2 linked regions of the Variovorax paradoxus genome follow. The main gene of each other region encodes a partner of the protein of the gene in region 2 in a complex. Links are inferred from orthologs where the notes say so. Each region holds a gene or a part of one and is shown on either strand. Other genes may lie near its edges.

Region 1 (3,252 bases), 650 kb from region 2 along the record:
CCCTGCCTTGGCCGGCCTGGGGCGTGCTCATGGCCGCCTGCTATGCGGGCTGGGCGGCCTCCGCCATGATGTTCTGCTACCACCTGGCGGGCTGGGACCACAGGCCCCGCATGCGCTGGCTGCGGTGGCCAATGGCGGCAGTGGTCGCCGGAACGATCGCCGCGAGCTCGATGGCGCTGTTCCGCGAGGAGCCGTACTGGCTTACCGGCTGGCTTGCGGCGGAGATCGTGTTCATCGCACTGTTCGTCTGCGCCTTCGTGGTGGCGACTGTGCGGCGGCCCAACCTGGGGCGCCTGCTGGTGGCGGCCGCCGCGCTGGCAACGCTGGGGTTCGGCATCCGGGACTGGCTGGTGATCCGCCTGAGCGATGCCTACGGCGAAACCACCTGGGTGCGCTATTCCTCCGTGTTCTTCGGTATTGCGCTGCTGCTGATCGTGCTGCGGCGCTTCCGCGCCGCCAGCATCGAAGCGCGCGGCTCGGTGGCGGCACTCGCCCAGCGGGTGGCGCAGCGCGAACGCGAGCTCGCATCGACCTTCGCGGCGCTGGAGCAGGTGGCGCGCGACCAGGCCCGAACCCATGAGCGCGAACGCATCCTGCGCGACATGCACGACGGCGTGGGCTCGCACATCAGCTCGGCCATCCGGCAGCTGCAGTCGGGCCAGGCCAGCTCCGAGGAACTGCTGCGCACACTGCGCGACTCCCTCGACCAGCTCAAGCTCTCGATCGACTCCATCCACCTGCCGCCGGGCGACGTGGGCGCGCTGCTGGCGGCGCTGCGCTACCGGCTGGAACCGCGCCTGGCGGCCGCGGGCATCCAGCTGGAGTGGGGCGTGGAAGAGGTGCCGACGGTAAAGGGGCTCGACGCGCAAGGCATGCGGCAATTGCAGTTCCTGCTGTTCGAGGCGGTTTCCAACGTGATGCAGCACGCCCAGGCAAAGACGCTGCGGATCGAGTCGCAAGCGCAGGCCGGAAGGGTGCAGTTGCGTGTGATCGACGACGGCCGGGGTTTCGACGCGTCCCAGGTGCCGCGGGCACTCACGGAGCGCGCCGGCGCAGTCGGCGCCCGGCTGGCGGTCGAAAGCCGACCGGGACGCACGGTCGTTCAGTTCGAATTCGACTGACGGGGCGTGCCGGGCGCGGATAATCCAGCCCATGTCCGCCGTGTTCAATCAGCCCTCCCTGGCGCGCCGCGTCGCGCCCATCTTCCAGGGGTTCGACGGCTTTCTGGCTTTCGCCGTGCTGTTGCTGGCCTTCGCCGGGTTGCTGACCATGTATTCGTCGGGCTACGACCACGGCTCGCGTTTTTCCGACCATGGCCGCAACATGCTGCTGGCGGGCTTCATCATGTTCGTGGTGGCCCAGGTGCCGCCGCAGCGGCTGATGATGTTTGCGGTGCCGGTGTATGTGACCGGGGTGGCGCTGTTGATTGCGGTTGCGCTCTTCGGAATCACGAAGAAGGGGGCCACGCGCTGGATCAACCTCGGCGTGGTGATCCAGCCGAGCGAAATCTTGAAAATTGCGATGCCGCTGATGCTGGCCTGGTGGTTCCAGCGCCGCGAGGGCCAGTTGCGGCCGCTCGATTTCGTGGTGGCTACGGTGCTGCTGGCCATTCCGGTCGGGCTCATCATGAAGCAGCCCGACCTGGGCACTTCGCTGCTGGTGCTCGCTGCCGGCCTCGCGGTGATCTTTTTTGCCGGGCTGCCGTGGAAGCTCATCGTGCCGCCGGTGGTGATCGGCGCCGTGGCAATCACGCTGATCGTGAGCTTCGAGTCGCGGCTGTGCGCGGAGGGCGTCGACTGGCGGGTGCTGCATGACTACCAGAAGCAGCGCGTGTGCACGCTGCTCGACCCGAGCAAGGATCCGCTGGGCAAGGGGTTCCACATCATCCAGGGGATGATCGCCATTGGTTCGGGCGGCGTGGGCGGCAAGGGGTTCATGCAGGGCACGCAGACGCATCTCGAATTCATTCCCGAGCGCACCACCGACTTCATCTTTGCCGCTTATTCCGAGGAATTCGGCCTGGTGGGCAATTTGGCCCTGATTGCGGCTTTCATCCTGTTGATCTTCCGCGGGCTGGCCATTGCGACCAACGCCACCACGCTGTTCTCTCGGCTCCTGGCCGGGGCGGTAACGATGATTTTCTTCACCTACGCCTTCGTCAACATGGGCATGGTGAGCGGCATCCTGCCGGTGGTGGGCGTGCCGCTGCCGTTCATCAGCTACGGCGGTACCGCCATGGTCACGCTGGGGCTGGGGCTTGGCATTCTGATGTCGATCGCCCGGGCCAGGAAGCTCTCCCAAAACTAGGCGCGCAGCCTTGGCCCCGGTTGGGGCAAGGCGAAGCGCCGCCGGGCGCGCGCGGCAAGGGGGCGAGCCCTAGAATCCACTTCATGATCTCTCGCGAACCCACCATCGAGCGCCTTGCCACGGCGCAACAGCTCCTGCTCACGCCGTTCGGCCTCGACGAATCGCACCTGAGCAAGGCCCTGGCCGAGATCACCGCCCACAAGGTGGACGATGCCGACTTGTACTTCCAGTACACGCGCAGCGAGGGCTGGAGCCTCGAGGAAGGCATCGTCAAGACCGGCAGCTTCAGCATCGACCAGGGTGTCGGCGTGCGCGCGGTCAGCGGCGAGAAGACCGCCTTCGCCTATTCAGACGATATTTCCGAGGCGTCGCTGCTCGATGCGGCCCGCACGGTCCGCTCGATTTCTTCCGCCGGCCGCACCGGCCGCGTGAAGACGCCGGCGCGCAAGATTGCGTCGAGCCGTTCGCTCTACAACGGCGTCGATCCCATTTCGACGCTCGATAGCGCGGCCAAGGTCCAACTGCTCGAGCGGGTCGAAAAGCTCGCACGCTCGCGCGATCCGCGCGTGGCGCAGGTCATGGCCGGTTTGGCGAGCGAGTACGACGTGGTGCTGGTGGCGCGCGCCGACGGCACGCTGGCAGCCGACGTACGGCCGCTGGTGCGCCTGTCGGTGACCGTGATCGCCGAGCAGAACGGCCGCCGCGAGGTTGGCTCCGGCGGCGGTGGCGGGCGCTTCGGGCTGGCCTATTTCACCGACGAGCAGATGGCCGAATACGTCGACCAAGCCGTGAAGGCTGCGCTGACCAACCTCGACGCCCGTCCGGCGCCCGCTGGCGAGATGACGGTCGTGCTCGGCTCCGGCTGGCCCGGCATCCTGCTGCACGAGGCCATCGGCCACGGGCTGGAAGGCGATTTCAACCGCAAGGGCTCGAGCGCATTCTCGG
Region 2 (3,228 bases):
CGAGCTTCGGCCCTTCGAAGCGGCTCGACTACGAGCTGGAGCTTGGTTTTCTGGTCGGCCGCGGCAACGCACTCGGCGAGCCGATTGCCATCGGCGAGGCCGAAGAGCATCTGTTCGGCGTGACGCTGCTCAACGACTGGTCGGCGCGAGACCTGCAGGCCTGGGAATACCAGCCGCTCGGCCCCTTCCTCGCGAAGAACTTCGCGAGCACGCTATCGCCGTGGATCGTGACGATGGAAGCGCTGGCGCCGTTCCGCGCCAGGTTCGAGCGGCCCGCGGGAGACCCGCAACCGCTGCCTTACCTCGATGCGCCCTCGAACCGCGAAAGCGGCGCGCTCGACATCACGCTCGAAGTGCTGCTGCAGACCGCGAAGATGCGCGCCGCAGGTGAAGCGCCCACACGGCTCACGCGCGGCAACACCACCGAAGCCGCCTACTGGACGGCCGCGCAGCTCGTTGCACACCACACGGTGAACGGCTGCAACCTGCAGCCGGGCGACCTGCTGGGCTCCGGCACGCTCTCGGGCCCCAAGCCCGACGAAGCCGGCTCGCTGATGGAGCTGACGCTCGGCGGCAAGCAGCCGATCACGCTGCCCAATGGCGAGAAACGCACGTTCCTTGAAGACGGCGACACGCTGGTCATGCGCGGCTACTGCGAGCGGGAGGGTGCGGTGCGAATCGGGCTGGGTGAAGTCAGCGGCACGGTGGCAGCGGCTTAGGGTGTTGTCCCCTCTCCCTCTGGGAGAGGAGAAAAACCGTCAGGGCGCGGTGGCAGCAGTGCCAGCCACTGGCCAAGCCACTTCACTCGCCACGCGCGGCTTGCCGATCGGGGCGCCGGCCTTGCCGATCCTGATGGCAGCCATGTCGGCCTCGCTCGGGTACTGGTCCATCAACACGTAGTCGAACACGCGGCGCGCAATGGGTGCCGCGGCGCCCGCGCCCCAACCGGCGTTCTCGACGATCACTGCCAGGGCGATCTTCGGGTTGTTGACAGGCGCAAACGCCATGAACAGCGCGTGATCGCGCTGGTGCTCTTCGAGCGCGCGGGCGTTGTACTTGGTGTTCTGCGCCTGGGTCACGGCCTGCGCCGTACCCGTCTTGCCGGCCGCCTGGTAGCCCGCGCCGGCGAACACCCCGCGCGCGGTTCCGCTGGTGACCACGCTGGTCAGTCCTTCGCGGATCACCGCGATGTTGGCCGGCGTATAGCCGAGGTTCTCCGCGGGCGGTTGCGGCAGCGGGGCCACTTCGCCGCTAACCGTGTTGCGCGTGGCGAGAGCAACGTGCGGCTTGCGCTTCATGCCGCCGTCGGCCACGATGGCCGTGGCCTGCGCGAGCTGCAGCATGGTGAAGGTGTTGTAGCCCTGGCCAATGCCCAGCGAAATGGTTTCGCCCGCGTACCACTTCTTCTGCTCGGGCCGCTTGTATGCGTTGCGTTTCCACTCGGTGCTGGGCAGCACGCCGCGCACCTCGCCGCCCAGGTCGATGCCGGTGATCTGGCCGAAACCCAGCGGCTTCATGAAGTCGTGGATCAGGTCCACGCCCATCTCGTTGGCCAGCGAGTAGTAATAGATGTTGCTCGACAGCTGGATCGAGCGCCGCATGTCGACGCCGCCGATGTTGCCTTCGGGGCTGCCGAAGCGGTGGCCGCCAAAGTTGAAATACCCGGGGTCGTTCACTACCACGTTCGGGCCGCGCTTGCCGGTTTGCAATGCAGCCAGCGCCATGAAGGGCTTGTAGGTCGAGCCGGGCGGATAGGTGCCACGCAGCGCCCGGTTGAGCAGCGGCTTGTCGAGCGATTCGCTGAGCTCTTTCCAGCTTTCGGTGTCGATGCCTTCGACGAAGAGGTTGGGGTCGAAGGTCGGCTTGCTCACGAAGGCCAGCACCTCGCCGGTCTTGGGGTCGATGGCCACCAGCGCGCCGCGGCGGTCGCCGAACATGTCTTCGACCAGCTTCTGCAGCTTGATGTCGAGCGACAGCATCACGGTGTTGCCTGGCGTGGCCGGATGGCTCGCAAGCCGGCGCACCGCGCGGCCGCCGGCCGAGGTTTCCATCTGCTCGACGCCGGTATGGCCGTGCAGTGTTTTTTCGTAGCTTTGCTCGATGCCGAGCTTGCCGATGTAGTCGGTGCCCTTGTAGTTGGCCTGGTCTTCCTCGGCCCAGTCTTCCATCGCGGTCTTCTCGCGCTGGTTGATGCGGCCGATGTAGCCGAGCACGTGCGAGGCGACCTCGCCATGCGGATAGTTGCGGAACAGCCGCGCCTTGATTTCCACGCCCGGGAAGCGGTAGCGCTGCGCCGCGAAACGGGCCACTTCTTCGTCGTTCAGGCGGGTGCGGATCGGAATGGAGTCGAAGCTGCGAGAGTCTTCGCGCAGGCGCTTGAAGCGGCGGCGGTCGCGCGGCGAAACCTCGAGCACCTGGGTCAGCGCGTCGATGGTCTCTTCGACGTCGCCCACCTTGGAAGGCGTGATCTCCAGCGTGTAGGCGGAGTAGTTGGAGGCCAGCACGATGCCGTTGCGGTCGAGGATGAGCCCGCGGTTCGGCACCACCGGCACGATGGCCGTACGGTTGCTCTCGGCCTGCTCGGCGAGGTCGTCATGCCGCACCACCTGCAGGTAGAACAGCCGCGAGCCCAGCAGCCCGAAGGCGAAGAGCACCACCATGCCGATCACGATCACGCGGCGCTTGAAGCGCGCGAGGTCGGCGGCAACGTTGCGGATTTCGGTCATGGCGGCGTGAGCTTAGGCGCGTGCAAGTGCGTTGGCAAATGCATAGGAAGGTGGACTGCCCGGCTTAGAGCGGGCGGTTCTCGTCGGGTTCCGGCGTGCGGCGCTGGGGCGCCAGCAGCAGCGCCGTTGCCAACGGCCACAGCGCGGCCTCGATGACCGGGGAGGCCAGCACCCACCAGCCCGGAAAAATGCCGCCGCCGATCATGCGCGTCACCACCTCGATGAATTGCGAGAGCGCAAAAAGCGGCAGCACCTGCAGCGCCTGCGAAGCCACCGGGTACCAGAGCAGGCGCCGGTGAATGGTGATCGCGAAGAAGCCCAGCGTGGTGTAGGACAGCGCATGCTGGCCCAGCATGGACGCCTGGTGCACGTCCATGCACAGCCCGAAGACGAAGGCCGCGCCAATGCCTACGCGCATCGGCTGGTGCACGCCCCAGAACACGATGGCCAGCGCGAGCAGGTCGGGCATCCAGGCGGCGCGCCCAATCGGAATCATGTTGAT

What was found.
Region 1: the proteins of mrdA (region 2) and rodA are in contact, whole or in part, in a crystal structure (PDB 6PL5), measured with the Thermus thermophilus proteins. The link is inferred for Variovorax paradoxus from one-to-one orthologs. Residues at the interface, in WP_223903432.1 of Thermus thermophilus: Arg4, Ile5, His6, Leu8, Ala9, Phe12, Ala15, Leu16, Leu19, Gly20, Arg22, Ala23, Trp24, Leu26, Gln27, Val28, Tyr31, Tyr34, Leu36, Leu43, Thr45, Asp47, Lys156, Gln157, Gly158, Ser160, Val184, Leu201, Glu202; in WP_223903423.1 of Thermus thermophilus: Phe161, Val165, Phe168, Val169, Leu172, Pro198, Tyr199, Glu202, Tyr211, Arg212, Asp213, Gln220, Val221, Gln223, Ser224, Ile226, Ala227, Ile228, Gly229, Ser230, Gly266, Phe267, Val270, Leu274, Tyr277, Gly278, Leu281, Phe285, Leu289, Arg297.

What each region holds. Positions count from the first base shown.
Region 1 is NZ_CP046622.1:960,710-963,961, forward strand. Bases 289-3,229 are described here. They hold rodA (rod shape-determining protein RodA), read left to right. Parts: upstream 289-1,152; coding sequence 1,153-2,307; downstream 2,308-3,229. Other genes in these bases: GOQ09_RS04445 (sensor histidine kinase), read left to right, coding at 289-1,121; tldD (metalloprotease TldD), read left to right, coding at 2,391-3,229. Outside these bases: more of GOQ09_RS04445, read left to right, coding at 1-288; more of tldD, read left to right, coding at 3,230-3,252. UniProt on the Escherichia coli protein: Peptidoglycan polymerase that is essential for cell wall elongation. Also required for the maintenance of the rod cell shape. Functions probably in conjunction with the penicillin-binding protein 2 (mrdA).
Region 2 is NZ_CP046622.1:313,126-316,353, reverse strand. What follows is about bases 243-3,159. They hold mrdA (penicillin-binding protein 2), read right to left. Parts: upstream 2,727-3,159; coding sequence 759-2,726; downstream 243-758. Other genes in these bases: mreD (rod shape-determining protein MreD), read right to left, coding at 2,791-3,159; fahA (fumarylacetoacetase), read left to right, coding at 243-719. In the rest of the region: more of fahA, read left to right, coding at 1-242; more of mreD, read right to left, coding at 3,160-3,228. UniProt on the Escherichia coli protein: Catalyzes cross-linking of the peptidoglycan cell wall. Responsible for the determination of the rod shape of the cell. Is probably required for lateral peptidoglycan synthesis and maintenance of the correct diameter during lateral and centripetal growth.